One region of the Kitasatospora sp. NPDC034023 genome, then DNA from elsewhere that is predicted to be linked to it. Evidence: riboswitches for the same ligand, from Rfam matches in the RefSeq annotation. Region 1 holds a riboswitch; each other region holds the start of a gene.
The links. Region 1 has a riboswitch for cyclic di-AMP ahead of ACZ52R_RS20350 (M23 family metallopeptidase). Riboswitches for the same ligand answer to the same signal wherever they lie in the genome.

Region 1 (4,452 bases):
GGGCCCGCCCCTCCAGCCGGAACCCGAGTCGGGTGAGCACCTTGGCGGAGGCCGTGTTGCCCACGTCGGCCGAGGCCGTCAGCCGGTGCAGGTCCAGGGTGTGGAAGGCGAAGTCGCAGAGCAGGCCGGTGATCTCGCCCGCGTGGCCTCGGCCCCGGAAATCGCGGCCGAGGACGCAGCCTAGGTCGGCGGCGCGGTGCTTCCCGAGGGTGAGTGCGGCGTGTCCGATCGGGGTCGCGTCCTGCGGGTCCTCGGCGTCGGCGAGCCTGGTGACGGCGAGCCGGTAGGTGTCCCGCTCGTCGGCCATCGCCTCCTCCAGGTAGAGCTCGATCTGGTCGGCGCAGGTCTCGCGGTCGTACGGCTCGAACGGCAGGTGGCGGGTGACCTCCGGGTCGCCGAACAGGGCGTGCAGCGCGTCCACGTCGCCGTCGGTGTGGTGGTACTCGCGGATGGCCAGCCGGGGGCCGGTGAGTCGTACGGGGACCATGGCGGCCGACCCTACCGGCCCCCGGAGGCTACCGTTCGGACTATGAACGACGAAGACCTGCGACTCGCCCCGCGCACCAGGGCCGCCGACCTGCTCGCCTGGGCGGCCGAGCAGGGCCGCACGCCGGTGGCCGAGGCGCCGCTGCGCGCGGTGCTGGCGCTGCTGGAGCTGGGCGAGGGCAGGATGCACGACGGCTGGCCCGAACTGACCTCCGACGCGGTGGAGCACCTGCTGTACGAGCGGCTCCACCTGTACGTCCAACCCACCCCCGAGGAGGACCCGCTCGCGTACGGCGACGCGGTCCGGTTGCTGATCGACCACCAGCGGGCGGTCCGGCGGCTCAACGCCAAGCGCCAGGAGCGGCTGCACGCGGAGGCCGAGTGGCAGGGCGAGGTCGCGGCCGGGCTGCTGCGCCGCGCCGACCTGGTGACCTGGCCCCGGCTGTACGCGCTGCTGCTGCACGCGTACGGGGTGGACGTCGCGGACGAGGCGGCGGTGCGGGACTGGCTGACCGGCTTCGGCGAGCTCCCGGAGGAGGAGCGGCTGGCCGCGTACGAGTCGCTGGTGCCGGCCGGCTGGCTGGACGAGCCGGACGAGCGGGGCTGGGGACCGGGCCGGGTGCTGTCGGTCGGCATGGCCACGGACGGCGCGCGGCGGCTGCTGGAGCAGGGCCTGATGCGGCGCAGCTACCGCAACCTGGCCGAGCTGACCGCGCTCGGGCGGCCGATGCCGGACGAGCTGGCCGGTGACTTCGGGCAGTTCGAGGAGGCGGCGGTCGACGCGGCGCTCGACCTGTTCGGGGAGTGGACGGTGCCGGGGCTGCCGCGGCTGCTGGTGGCGGAGTTCCCCGAGCTGGCGCCGGAGCCCGGCCAGGAGGAGATCGACGCGTACGTGGCGCAGTTGCCCGCGGAGGAGTGAGACGCCGCGAAAAGCCCCCGGCCGCTCGAACCGAGCGTGCGACCGGGGGCTTTCGGGTGTCCGTTACGGGTTGAGGCCGTGCTGCTGGAGCCAGGGCTCCGGGTCGACCGGGGCGCCGCCGCCGGGGCGCACCTCCAGGTGCAGGTGCGGGCCGGTGACGTTGCCGGTCGCGCCGACCTTGCCGATCTGCTGGCCGGAGGCGACGCCGCCGGAGCCCTTGATGATCGAGGAGAGGTGGCAGTACCAGATCTCGGTGCCGTCGGGCAGGGTCTCGACGATCCGGTAGCCGTACGAGCCGGACCAGCCGGCCGAGGTGATGGTGCCCTGGCCGAGCGCGTACACCGGGGTGCCGGTGTCGGCGGCGAAGTCCAGGCCGGTGTGCAGGTTGGCCCAGTAGCGGGCGCTCTGGCCGTAGTGGGCGGAGAGCCGGTAGTCCTTCACCGGGAGGGTGAGGGCGGCGGCGCGCTTGGCCTCCGCCTCCGTCGCGGCGGCCTTGGCCTCCGCCTCCTTGGCGGCGGCCTTGGCCTCGGCCTCCTGCGCGGCCTGCACGCGGGCACCCTCCTCGGCGGCGGTGCGCTGGCTGTCGGCCTGCTGCTGGATGCGGGCGGCGAGCGCGAGGCCGGGGTCGGCGGCGAGCGCGACCGGGGTCTCGTCGGGGGCCTCGATGGCGGGCGCGACGGCCGGGGTGGCCGAGGCGAAGCCGGTGGCACCGAGGGTGGCGGCGACGGCGGTGACGCCGAGCAGCGGGGAGGCGCCGCGGGTCTGACGCGGCATCCGGTGCCGGTTGGCCTCGGCCTCCGGGCCGAGGGCCTCGGGCCCGTCCACGCCGGGGTGGTCGAGGAGCTGGGTACCGGCTGCGGGGCCGGCCGGGTGTGCCGGGGTGTGCGTCGACGCCACGGAGGCGCGCTCCTTTCCTTCCTTCGCGCCTACCGGGTTAGCTGACGGGTTCGGAGCAGGAAGGTCTCCTACGGCCGGGCCGGGGCCCCGCCGATTCACCCCAAGGAACATGGTTCCCCGGCTCCCTGACCTGCCCGGAGGCCGGTCGGCGGGATTAGGCGACGGCGCACGGTGCCGTCTGGGAACGGCGTTGACGACCGCGCTGCGTTATCAAACGTTAATCCTAGGACGCTCTGATTCCAAGCCATCCGTCCGGGACGGCAGTGGAGCGAGTGATCGGACGTCAACGAACGACCCCTCATGCGAGCACCCCATCTGAGTACTCCTACTCATGTGCGGCCCGGCCGGGCGGCCGCATCCTGGCGCCATGAGCGCACCGATGCAGAACCGCACGACGGCCGCGTACTACATCCAGGCCATCCTCTCCTTCGCCCTGTCGGGCACCGCCCTCGCCGTCGGGATCGCCTACCTGCCGGTCGGCGGGTGGACTCGGGCATTCCTCGGGATCGGCCTCCTCTACACGGTCACCTCCTCCTTCACCCTGGCGAAGGTGATCCGGGACCGGCACGAGTCGAACGAGATCGTCAGCCGGGTCGACCAGGCCCGACTGGAGAAGCTGCTCAGCGAGCACGACCCGTTCAAGCCCGAGGGGATCTGAGGCGAGCCAGCCTTCCCCTCTCCCGTCGACGCCCTCTTCGACAGTTCCTTCGAGACTCTCTTCGGCCGAGGGCTTGACGGCTAAGGCTATTAGCCTTAGCTTTATGGCTATCGGCAGCAGCGCCGATGTCGCAGCGAAGGACCGAGGAGGCCCACCATGAACGCCCCCATCAGCCCGGACACCCAGTACCTGACCGTCCCCGGCGGGCGGATCGCCTTCGACGACACCCGACAGGGCGACGGCACCCCCGTCGTCCTGCTCCCCGGAATGCTCGACAGCCGGGCCGCGTACCGGCACCTGCGCCCGCTGCTCGTCGCCGCCGGCCACCGCGTCGTCACCATGGACCTGCGCGGCTTCGGCGAATCCTCCATCGCCTGGGACGACTACGGCCCCGCCGCCATCGCCGGCGACGTCCTCGCCCTGCTCGACCACCTCGGCATCGAACGCGCCGTCCTCGCCGGGAACTCCTACACCGGCGCGACGGTCGTCAAGGCCGCCGGGGACGCCCCGGAGCGGATCGCCGGGATCGTCCTGATCGACGCCTTCGTCGAGAACCCGCAGCCCGGCGCCCTGATGCGCGGCGCCCTCCGCCTGATGAGCGCGGCCCTCGTCCACTGGCCCGCCTTCTGGGGCTTCTACCTGCGCCGGATGGCCTTCCCCGGCGCCAAGCCCGCCGACTTCGACGGCTACGTGGACGGACTGGTCGCCGCCCTGCGCACCCCGGGCCGCAAGACCGCCACCCGCGGATACGTCACCGGGGACTCGTCGCCGGCCGGCTGGACGGCCGCCGTGCGGTGCCCGGCGCTGGTGGTCATGGGCAGCAAGGACCCCGACTTCCCGAAGCCGGAACTCGTCGCCGACCGGCAGGTCGCGGCACTGGGCGCGCGGAAGGCGATGATCGAGGGGTCCGGGCACTATCCGATGGCCGACAACCCGCAGGCCACCACGGACGCCCTGCTGCCCTTCCTCGCCGAACTCGCCTGACCGCCGGCCCGGCCGCCCGACCGAGCGGCCGTCCGGCCCGACCCGTCGCCCGACTTCCGTACGGAGAAGCCGAAACCATGCCCCGCGTAGGACTGACCCCCGACCAGGTCGTCGACCACGCCCTCGCCCTCATCGACGAACAGGGCGCCGACGCCCTCACCCTGGCCGCCGTCGCCGCCCGGGCCGGGGTCGCCACCCCCTCGCTGTACAAGCACGTCAGCGGCGGCCTCGCCGAACTGCGGCAGCTGATCGCCGTCCGGGTCACCGAGGAGTTGGCCGACCGCCTCGCGGACGCCGCCGTCGGCCGCAGCGGGGACGACGCCGTCGCCACCGTCCTGCGCGCCTACCACGCGTACGCCACCGAACGCCCCCACCGCTACAACGCCCTCCCCCAGGCCCCGCAGCCCGACGACGACCTGGCCCGGGCGGCCGCCCGGCTCGTCGGCGTGATCATCGCCGTCCTGCGGGAGTACGGCCTCGACGGCTCCGAGGCGATCCACGCCGCCCG
Region 2 (4,452 bases), on a different contig from region 1:
GCCCGGTCTCCGCCCACGGCTCCCGCCTGCGGCTGCGCGCCCCGCTGGACACCCCGCTCACCGTGGCCGCGGCCCACGCCGCCGAGGGCCTCGCCGTCATCCTCGATGTCACCGACGTCGCCCCCGTCGCCGTCCGCGACCGCGTCCGCGCCCGCCTCACCCTGGCCGGCCGGCTGCACCTGGCCCACCTCGCCGACGACGGCCTCAGCGTCCACCTGCGGGTGGACGTCGCCCACGCCGTCCTCGCCACCCCGTACGGCACCGGCGCGGTCACCGCCGCCGTCCTCGCCCTCGCCGCCCCCGACCCGATGGCCCGCCACGAGGCCGCGATGCTCACCCACTTCGCCGACGACCACGCCGACGCACTCGAGGTCCTCACCCGCCTGCTCGACCCGGTGCTGCTCGCCCGGAACCCGGACATCCGCCCGCTCGCCCTGGACCGCCACGGCCTGGTGCTGCGCCTGGACCACCCCGACGGCCACCGCGACGTCCGCCTGGTCTTCCCCGAACCGGCCCGCGACACCGAGGACTTGGGCCACCGGATGCACGACCTGCTGGCCGCCGCCCGGTACGGTCAGCCGGCCCACCGCAGCTGAGTCACCGGCTCACCGCCCGGCCGCATCCTCCTCACGTACCGCCCGGGCCACCACCGGCGCACCGCGAACGCCACCCCGACCCCGCCCCGACCCCGCCCCGACCCCGCCCCGAAAACGAACCGCCGACCCCGAAAACGGCAGCGGCCGGCCCGGCTCGCGAGGAAGTGAATCCCGCGAGCCGGGCCGGCCTGGGCGTGTCCCGCGCCCATGTCCACTGCACGGCGATCACCCGGTCGAGCGGTCACCCGACATGACCATCCCGGAGGATCGATTCGCTCCGCAGCAGCGGTGGTTCCTGAAACCCCGACAGGGTCAGAGCGCGACGCCGTGCGCGCGCAGGTAGGCGACCGGGTCGATGTCCGAGCCGTACTCCGGGCCGGTGCGGATCTCGAAGTGCAGGTGCGGGCCGGTCACGTTGCCGGTGGCGCCGGAGAGGCCGAGCTGCTGGCCGACGGTGACGGTCTGACCGATCTTCACACCGATCACGGAGAGGTGCGCGTACTCGGCGTAGTGGCCGTCGGCGAGCTTGATCTCGACCTCGTTGCCGTAGGCGCCGCCGTTGCCGGCCTTGACCACGACACCGTTGGCGACGGCGCGCAGCGGGGTGCCGGTGGAGGCCACGAAGTCCTGGCCGGTGTGGTGGCCGGAGGCCCACATCGAGCCGGCCACGCCGTAGGCCTCGCCGAGCACCGGGTGGGCCAGCGGCGCGACGAAGCCGGAGGCGGCGGCGACCGGAGCGGCGGTCACGGCCTGGGCCGGAGCGGCGGTCTGAACCTGGGTCTGCACCTGGGCGGCCGGCTTGGCGGCCTCGGTCTTGACCTGGACCTGGGCCTGCGGCTTGGCGGCCGAAGCGGCCTGGGTGACCGGAGCGGCCGGCTTGGCGGGCTTGGCCGGGGCGACGTCCGCGGACGGCGCGGCAGCGTGGCCGGCGATCGCGAACTGCTGGCCCGGGAAGATCAGGTTCGGGTTGGCGCCGACGACCGAGCGGTTCTGCTCGTACAGCGCGTGCCAGCCGCCCTCGACGTGCTTGGCGTCGGCGATCTTGGACAGGGTGTCGCCGCTGACGACGCGGTAGCTCTCGTGCGCGGCGGCCGGAGCGGCCTGGGCCGGCGCGGCCTGAGCCGGCGCGGCGTCGACGGCGGTGGTGGAGGCGGCGGCCTGCGGGGCCGGGGCGACCGGGGCGGTGTGGGCCTGGGCGCTCATCGCGGTGACGAGCGGGAGGGCGAAGGAGACACCGGTGACGGCGGTGGCGATGCCGATGCGGGCGGCGCGGGGCAGGGCGATACGACGAGCCTGAGCAGGCATGGAAGTTTCCTCTCCGACGCCTGCGAGGTGAGCTGTCGGGTTCGGGCTGGAGTTGCCCGGCCGCATGCGCGGCTTCACCCCAAGCCGGCCCTGGACGCCGCGCCCTGAGGCGCGAACTTCCGGTCCGGCGACTTACCTGTGGGTCCCCCGCTCCTGCCGTACAGAGTTCAGTTCGAACCACCGGGAAGCGGCAGGACTCGGCGTTCCACCCGGTGGATCCGTCCGGACTGGCCGGGCGGTCGCTGAACTAAAACCCATCCGTTCGGGTGAAGCAATGTCGATCTCTTGAATCGGCAACCATCCCCCGGGGTGCGGTGACTCTCCGGATGATCCGCTGCACGGTGCGTACGCGATCCATTCACCCCGCGCCACTGATCCACGACCCTGCGCCGACATCGACGGCACTGCGCGGTCGTCCGCTCACGCACCGCACACCACCGACACACCCGCCGGTGACCCTTGTCACGCGGGCCTCACGGGGAGCAGGATCGGGCCGTGGCCACTTCCGAGGCCGGCACCCTGCGCCTGGGCACCGCGCAGGGTCGCTGGGTACTACTGGCGACGGTGCTCGGCTCCAGCATGGCGATGCTGGACGGCACCGTGGTGAACGTCGCCCTGCCCCGCATCGGCGCCGACCTCGGCGCCTCCCTGGCGTCCCTTCAGTGGACACTGAACGGCTATCTGCTCACCCTGGCGGGCCTGATCCTGCTCGGCGGCGCGCTCGGCGACCGGTACGGAAGGCGCCGGGTCTTCCTCATCGGCGTGGTCTGGTTCGCCGCCGCCTCCGCGGCCTGCGCCGCCGCGCCGAACATCCAGGTGCTGATCGCCGCCCGCGCCGTCCAGGGCATCGGCGGGGCGCTGCTCACCCCCGGCTCGCTCGCCATGCTCCAAGCCGTCTTCGACCCTGACGACCGCTCGGCCGCGGTCGGGCTGTGGTCGGGCCTCGGCGGCGTGTCGGCCGCGGTCGGCCCCTTCCTCGGCGGCTGGCTGGTGGACGGCCCGGGCTGGCGCTGGATCTTCCTGCTGAACCTGCCGCTCGCGGCCGCCGTGATCACGGTCACCACGCGGTACGTGCCGGAGAGCCGGGACGAGAGCGCCACCGGCCGCTTCGACGTGCTCGGCGCGGTGCTCGCCGCGTTCGCCCTCGGCGCGATCACCTACGCGCTGACCGCCGCCGGGGAGGGCGTGTCCGCCGTGGTCTGGGTCAGCGGGTTGATCGGTGTGGTGCTCGGCGTCGCCTTCGTGGCCGTCGAGCGCCGCGCGCCCGATCCGATGCTGCCGCTCGGCCTGTTCTCCTCCCGGCTGTTCACCGCCGTGAACCTGGTCACCCTCTGCGTGTACGCGGCGTTCAGCGGCGTCTTCTTCCTGCTGGTGGTGCAGCTGCAGATCGTCGCCGGGTTCTCGCCGCTGGTCTCGGGCTTCGCGCTGGTGCCGATCACGGTGCTGATGCTGGGGCTGTCGGCGCGCGCCGGGCGCCTCGGCAAGCGGATCGGCCCGCGGATCCCGCTCACCGTCGGCCCGCTGCTGTGCGCCGCCGGGGTGCTGCTGATGCTGCGCATCGGCCCGGGCTCCTCCTACTGGGCGGACGTGCTGCCCGCCGTCACGGTGATGGGCTGCGGCATGACGCTGCTGGTCGCGCCGCTGACGGCCACCGTGCTGGCGGCCGTCGAGGTCCGGCACGCGGGCATCGCGAGCGGGGTGAACAACGCCGCCGCCCGCGCGGCCGGCCTGCTCGCGGTGGCCGCCCTCCCGGCCCTGGCCGGACTGAGCGGCGACGCCTACCGGGTGCCGTCCGCGGTCGACTCCGCCTTCCACACCGCGATGCTGATCTGCGCGGGTCTGCTGGCCGGCGGCGGGCTGATCGCCTTCGCCACCGTCCGGGGCAACGTCCTCGCCCCCGAGGACCACCTGGTGGCCGAGCCGGACTGCGCGTGGACCTGCGGCACCACCCCGCCGCTCGACCCGGGCCACGTCCACACGCACGAGGGCCCCGTCACCGGTCCGGTGGCGGGGCCCTCGCCCGACAGCTGACGAGTGGTCAGAGGATGTCGGCGGGGACGTACTTGGCGGCCTCCGGGTAGGCGGCCGCGACGGCCTCCACCTGACGGACCACCTCGGCGACCTGGGCACCGGCCGCACCGGTGAAGGAGAGCTTGTCGGCCAGCAGCGCGTCCAGCGCGGCCCGGTCCAGCGGGATCCGCTCGTCGGCGGCCAGGCGGTCGAGCAGCTCGTTCTCCCGGGCGCCCGCGCGCATCGCCAGCGCGGAGGCGACGGCGTGCTCCTTGATGACCTCGTGCCCGGTCTCCCGGCCGACGCCCGCGCGCACCGCGCCCATCAGCACCTTGGTGGTGGCGAGGAACGGCAGGTAGCGGTCCAGCTCGGCCTCGACCACGGCGGGGAAGGCGCCGAACTCGTCGAGGACGGTCAGGAAGGTCTCCAGCAGGCCGTCGAAGGCGAAGAAGGCGTCCGGCAGCGCGACCCGGCGCACCACCGAGCAGGAGACGTCGCCCTCGTTCCACTGGTCGCCAGCCAGCTCGCCGGTCATCGAGGC
Region 3 (4,452 bases), on a different contig from region 1:
GTCGCACGCCGTTGACGCGGGGGTCGCGAGCCGTTGAGGAAGGGGGGCGCGCACCCACCGGATACGGTCGACCCATGCCAGCTCAGCCCGACTCCGCCCGGCCCGCCGCCGCGCCGTCCGACGACCCCGCCCAGCCCGCCGCCGCGCAGCCGGCCGCCGCGCCGTCCGACGATCCCGAGCAGCCCGACGCCGCCGCTCCGCAGCTGTTCACCTGGGAGTTCGCCACCGATCCGTACCCCGCCTACGCCTGGCTGCGCGAGCACGCCCCGGTGCACCGCACCAAGCTGCCGAGCGGTGTCGAGGCCTGGCTGGTGACCAGGTATGCGGACGCCCGGCAGGCGCTCGCGGACAGCCGGCTGTCGAAGAACCCGGCGCACCACAGCGAGCAGGCGCACCGCACCGGCCGGGTGGGCATCCCGGGGGAGCGGCAGGCGGACCTGATGACGCACCTGCTGAACATCGACCCGCCGGACCACACGCGGCTGCGCCGACTGGTGTCGAAGGCGTTCACCCCGCGCCGGGTGGCCGAGTTCGAGCCGCGGGTGCAGCAGCTCACGGACCGGCTGATCGACGGCTTCGCGCAGCGCGGTTCGGCGGACCTCATCCACGAGTTCGCCTTCCCGCTCCCCATCTACGCGATCTGCGACCTGCTGGGCGTGCCGGCCGAGGACCAGGACGACTTCCGCGACTGGGCCGGCATGATGATCCGCCACGGCGGCGGCCAACGCGGCGGCGTGGGGCGAGCGGTGAAGCGGATGCGGGCGTACCTGCTGGAGCTGATCCACCGCAAGCGGGCGGACCTCGGGGACGACCTGATCTCGGGTCTGATCCGGGCGAGCGACCACGGCGAGCACCTGACCGAGAACGAGGCCGCGGCAATGGCCTTCATCCTCCTCTTCGCCGGTTTCGAGACGACCGTGAACCTCATCGGCAACGGGATGTACGCGCTGCTGCGCAATCCGGGGCAGCGCCGGTCGCTGCAGGAGTCGGTGGCGCGCGGGGAGCACGCGCTGCTGGAGACGGGGATCGAGGAACTCCTGCGCTACGACGGGCCGGTGGAGATGGCGACCTGGCGGTTCGCGACGCGGCCGCTGACCATCGGCGGGGTGGACATCCCGGTCGGTGACCCGGTGCTGGTGGTGCTGGCCGCCGCGGACCGCGATCCGGCCCGGTTCGCGGACGAGAACACCCTGGACCTGGCCCGGACTGACAATCCCCACCTGGGGTTCGGGCACGGCATCCACTACTGCATCGGCGCCCCGCTGGCCCGCCTGGAAGGGCGTGCCGCCCTGGCCACACTGCTTTCCCGGCTGCCCGATCTGCGGCTCGCGGAAAGCCCGGAGAATCTGCGCTGGCGCGGCGGTCTGATCATGCGTGGACTGCGGGAACTTCCGGTCGAATTCAGTCCGGAGAGTCGCTCCCCGCATACGCCCCTGCATACGCCTCCGCATACGCCCCCGACACCCCTTATGCGCCCCTGACAAACTGACACAAGATGACGAAACGCCGGGCGACACGCTGACGGAACGTCGCCCGGGGTCTTCCGGTTCAGGTGTGAACGCCCATCAATCCGGACATAGCGGCGCCGTTGGTAGGCGATCGGGCACGCGCCGTAATTTCTGTGTGATATCGGTGATATGAGCTTGTGATTGGTCTGAGGATCTGTCTACTCTCCCTGGAGTTCGCAGCTGCGGACCTCGTGCGCGGAACGCCGAATCCTGCCCGCCGCGTCACGGGAAACCGACCAGAACCCTGGGCAGGGGCGGGGGAACCAGGTTTGTTGCCGTTTCCCACGGCTTGGGGTGAAGCCGCCTGAGCGGAATCGTTTCCGCGTACAGCGGCCGGGCCACCTCCCGGTCCGAACCCGACAGCTCACCTCGCAGGCGTGCGGAGAGGGACCTCTTCATGCTGTTCGTTGGAACCGGTCGTCACCGCCGTCGTACCCAGACCGAGAAGGCCATCGCCGTCGCCGGTGTGGCCGGCGTCGGACTCGCGATGCCGCTCCTCACCGCCACCGGCGCCTCCGCCGCACCGGCCTCCGCCTGGGACTCCGTCGCCCAGTGCGAGAGCGGCGGCAACTGGAGCATCAACACCGGCAACGGCTTCTACGGCGGCCTGCAGTTCACCTCCGGCACCTGGAAGGCGTACGGCGGCACCGCGTACGCGCCGCAGGCCAACCAGGCCAGCCGGGCGCAGCAGATCTCGGTCGCCGAGAAGGTGCTCGCCTCGCAGGGCCCGGGCGCCTGGCCGGTCTGCTCGAAGAAGGCGGGCCTGAGCAAGGGCGGTGCCCCGGCCGCGGTCGACACCTCCTCGGACGCCAAGCCGCAGTCCGCCCCCGCGCAGCAGGCCCAGAAGCCCGCCGCCAAGCCGGCTCAGAACCCGGCCGCCCAGAAGCCCGCCGCGCAGAAGCCTGCCCAGAAGCCGGTGCAGCAGGCCGCCCCGCAGCAGCAGGCGCAGCCGCAGGCCCACGGCCTCTCCGGCCAGGGCGGTTGGGACGCGGACGCGAAGGTGTACTGGTACCAGAACAACGGCGCCTGGTACTGGACCAGCCACCAGAGCGTCTACCAGCAGTACGCGGGCCACGCCGCCGCGCAGCAGTACGCGGGCCACGCCGCCGCGCAGCAGTACGCCCCGCAGGCCGCGCAGCAGCAGTACGCGCCGCAGGCCGCTCCGGCGTCCGGCCACGACTACACCGTCCGCGACGGTGACACCCTGTCGACCATCGCCGCCGCGCAGGGCGTGTCCGGCGGCTGGCACGCGCTGTACGAGCAGAACCACGGGACCGTCGGCGGCGACCCGAACCTGATCCTGCCCGGCCAGGTGCTGCACCTCGGCTGAGCCGACGCGTGAAGGCCGACGCGCGAAGGGGGTTGGGCCCGCCGGCCCCCTTCGTCCGCATTCGCCCGCTTCAGTGGGACAAGCTGGGACAAGCAGGTGAACTACTGGTGGGTAGCGGGGCCACACGCTGAGACGAGACCGAGGCGGACGTGGCCCCGGGAGCCTGGGCGGCTAGGCTCTGGTCCGTAACGACTCCGCAATCGTCCTGCTGACAGCACCACCGTCAGCCGGACCTGCTTCCGCAAGGAGATGCCTCGTGCCGTCCATCGATGTCGTCGTAGCCCGTGAGATCCTCGACTCGCGCGGCAACCCCACGGTCGAGGTCGAGGTCGGCCTCGACGACGGCAGCACGGGTCGTGCCGCTGTCCCGTCGGGTGCCTCCACCGGCGCCTTCGAGGCGCTGGAGCTGCGCGACGGTGACAAGAACCGCTACTTCGGCAAGGGCGTGGAGAAGGCCGTCCTGGCCGTCATCGAGCAGATCGGCCCGGAGCTGGTCGGCTACGACGCCACCGAGCAGCGCCTGATCGACCAGGCCATGCTGGACCTGGACGCCACCCCGGACAAGTCCTCGCTCGGCGCCAACGCCATCCTGGGCGTCTCGCTGGCCGTCGCCCACGCCGCCTCCGAGGCCAGCGACCTGCCGCTGTTCCGCTACCTGGGCGGCCCGAACGCGCACGTCCTGCCGGTCCCGATGATGAACATCCTCAACGGCGGCTCGCACGCGGACTCCAACGTCGACATCCAGGAGTTCATGATCGCTCCGATCGGCGCGGAGTCCTTCTCCGAGGCCGTCCGCTGGGGCGTCGAGGTCTACCACACCCTCAAGGGCGTGCTGAAGGAGCGTGGCCTGTCCACCGGCCTCGGCGACGAGGGCGGCTTCGCGCCGAACCTGGACAGCAACCGCGAGGCCCTGGACCTGATCACCGAGGCCATCCAGAAGGCCGGCTACGTGCCCGGCCGTGACGTCGCGCTGGCCCTGGACGTCGCCGCCTCCGAGTTCTACGAGGACGGCGCCTACCAGTTCGAGGGCAAGGCGCTCACCTCCACCGAGCTCATCGAGTACTACGCCGACCTGGTCGCGTCGTACCCGCTGGTCTCCATCGAGGACCCGCTGGACGAGTCGGACTGGGACGGCTGGAAGGCCATGACCGTCAAGCTGGGCGACAAGGTCCAGCTGGTCGGCGACGACCTGTTCGTCACCAACCCGGCCCGCCTGGCCAGGGGCATCGAGACCGGCACCGCCAACGCGCTGCTGGTGAAGGTGAACCAGATCGGCTCGCTGACCGAGACCCTGGACGCCGTCGAGCTGGCCCAGCGCAACGGCTACCGCTGCATGATGTCGCACCGCTCCGGCGAGACCGAGGACGTCACCATCGCCGACCTGGCCGTCGCCACCAACTGCGGTCAGATCAAGACCGGTGCCCCGGCCCGCTCCGAGCGCGTCGCCAAGTACAACCAGCTGCTGCGCATCGAGGAGATCCTCGACGACGCCGCCGAGTACGCCGGCCGCGGCGCCTTCCCGCGCTTCCGCTCCGCGGAGTAACAAACACAGTCGCTCCGCGGAGTGACGAGCGCAGTCGCTCCGCACACCAGTGAGCACGAGGGCTGCTGAGC

Region 2: linked by a shared signal. The riboswitch ahead of ACZ52R_RS29410 (M23 family metallopeptidase) and the one ahead of ACZ52R_RS20350 (M23 family metallopeptidase) in region 1 are both predicted to bind cyclic di-AMP.
Region 3: linked by a shared signal. The riboswitch ahead of ACZ52R_RS07715 (LysM peptidoglycan-binding domain-containing protein) and the one ahead of ACZ52R_RS20350 (M23 family metallopeptidase) in region 1 are both predicted to bind cyclic di-AMP.

The regions. Positions count from the first base shown of each region.
Region 1 covers NZ_JBVIRY010000014.1:167,548-171,999, reverse strand. The annotation lists gene ACZ52R_RS20360 (GNAT family N-acetyltransferase) at 1-487, opposite strand, end outside; gene ACZ52R_RS20355 (hypothetical protein) at 530-1,405, shown strand; gene ACZ52R_RS20350 (M23 family metallopeptidase) at 1,469-2,302, opposite strand; cyclic di-AMP (ydaO/yuaA leader) riboswitch at 2,315-2,473, opposite strand; gene ACZ52R_RS20345 (YiaA/YiaB family inner membrane protein) at 2,670-2,960, shown strand; gene ACZ52R_RS20340 (alpha/beta fold hydrolase) at 3,117-3,944, shown strand; gene ACZ52R_RS20335 (TetR/AcrR family transcriptional regulator) at 4,022-4,452, shown strand, end outside.
Region 2 covers NZ_JBVIRY010000026.1:35,370-39,821, reverse strand. The annotation lists gene ACZ52R_RS29415 (DUF2470 domain-containing protein) at 1-596, shown strand, start outside; gene ACZ52R_RS29410 (M23 family metallopeptidase) at 909-1,901, opposite strand; cyclic di-AMP (ydaO/yuaA leader) riboswitch at 1,904-2,084, opposite strand; gene ACZ52R_RS29405 (DHA2 family efflux MFS transporter permease subunit) at 2,397-3,932, shown strand; gene purB (adenylosuccinate lyase) at 3,940-4,452, opposite strand, start outside.
Region 3 covers NZ_JBVIRY010000004.1:133,003-137,454, reverse strand. The annotation lists gene ACZ52R_RS07720 (cytochrome P450 family protein) at 75-1,481, shown strand; cyclic di-AMP (ydaO/yuaA leader) riboswitch at 1,733-1,900, shown strand; gene ACZ52R_RS07715 (LysM peptidoglycan-binding domain-containing protein) at 1,906-2,838, shown strand; gene eno (phosphopyruvate hydratase) at 3,095-4,381, shown strand.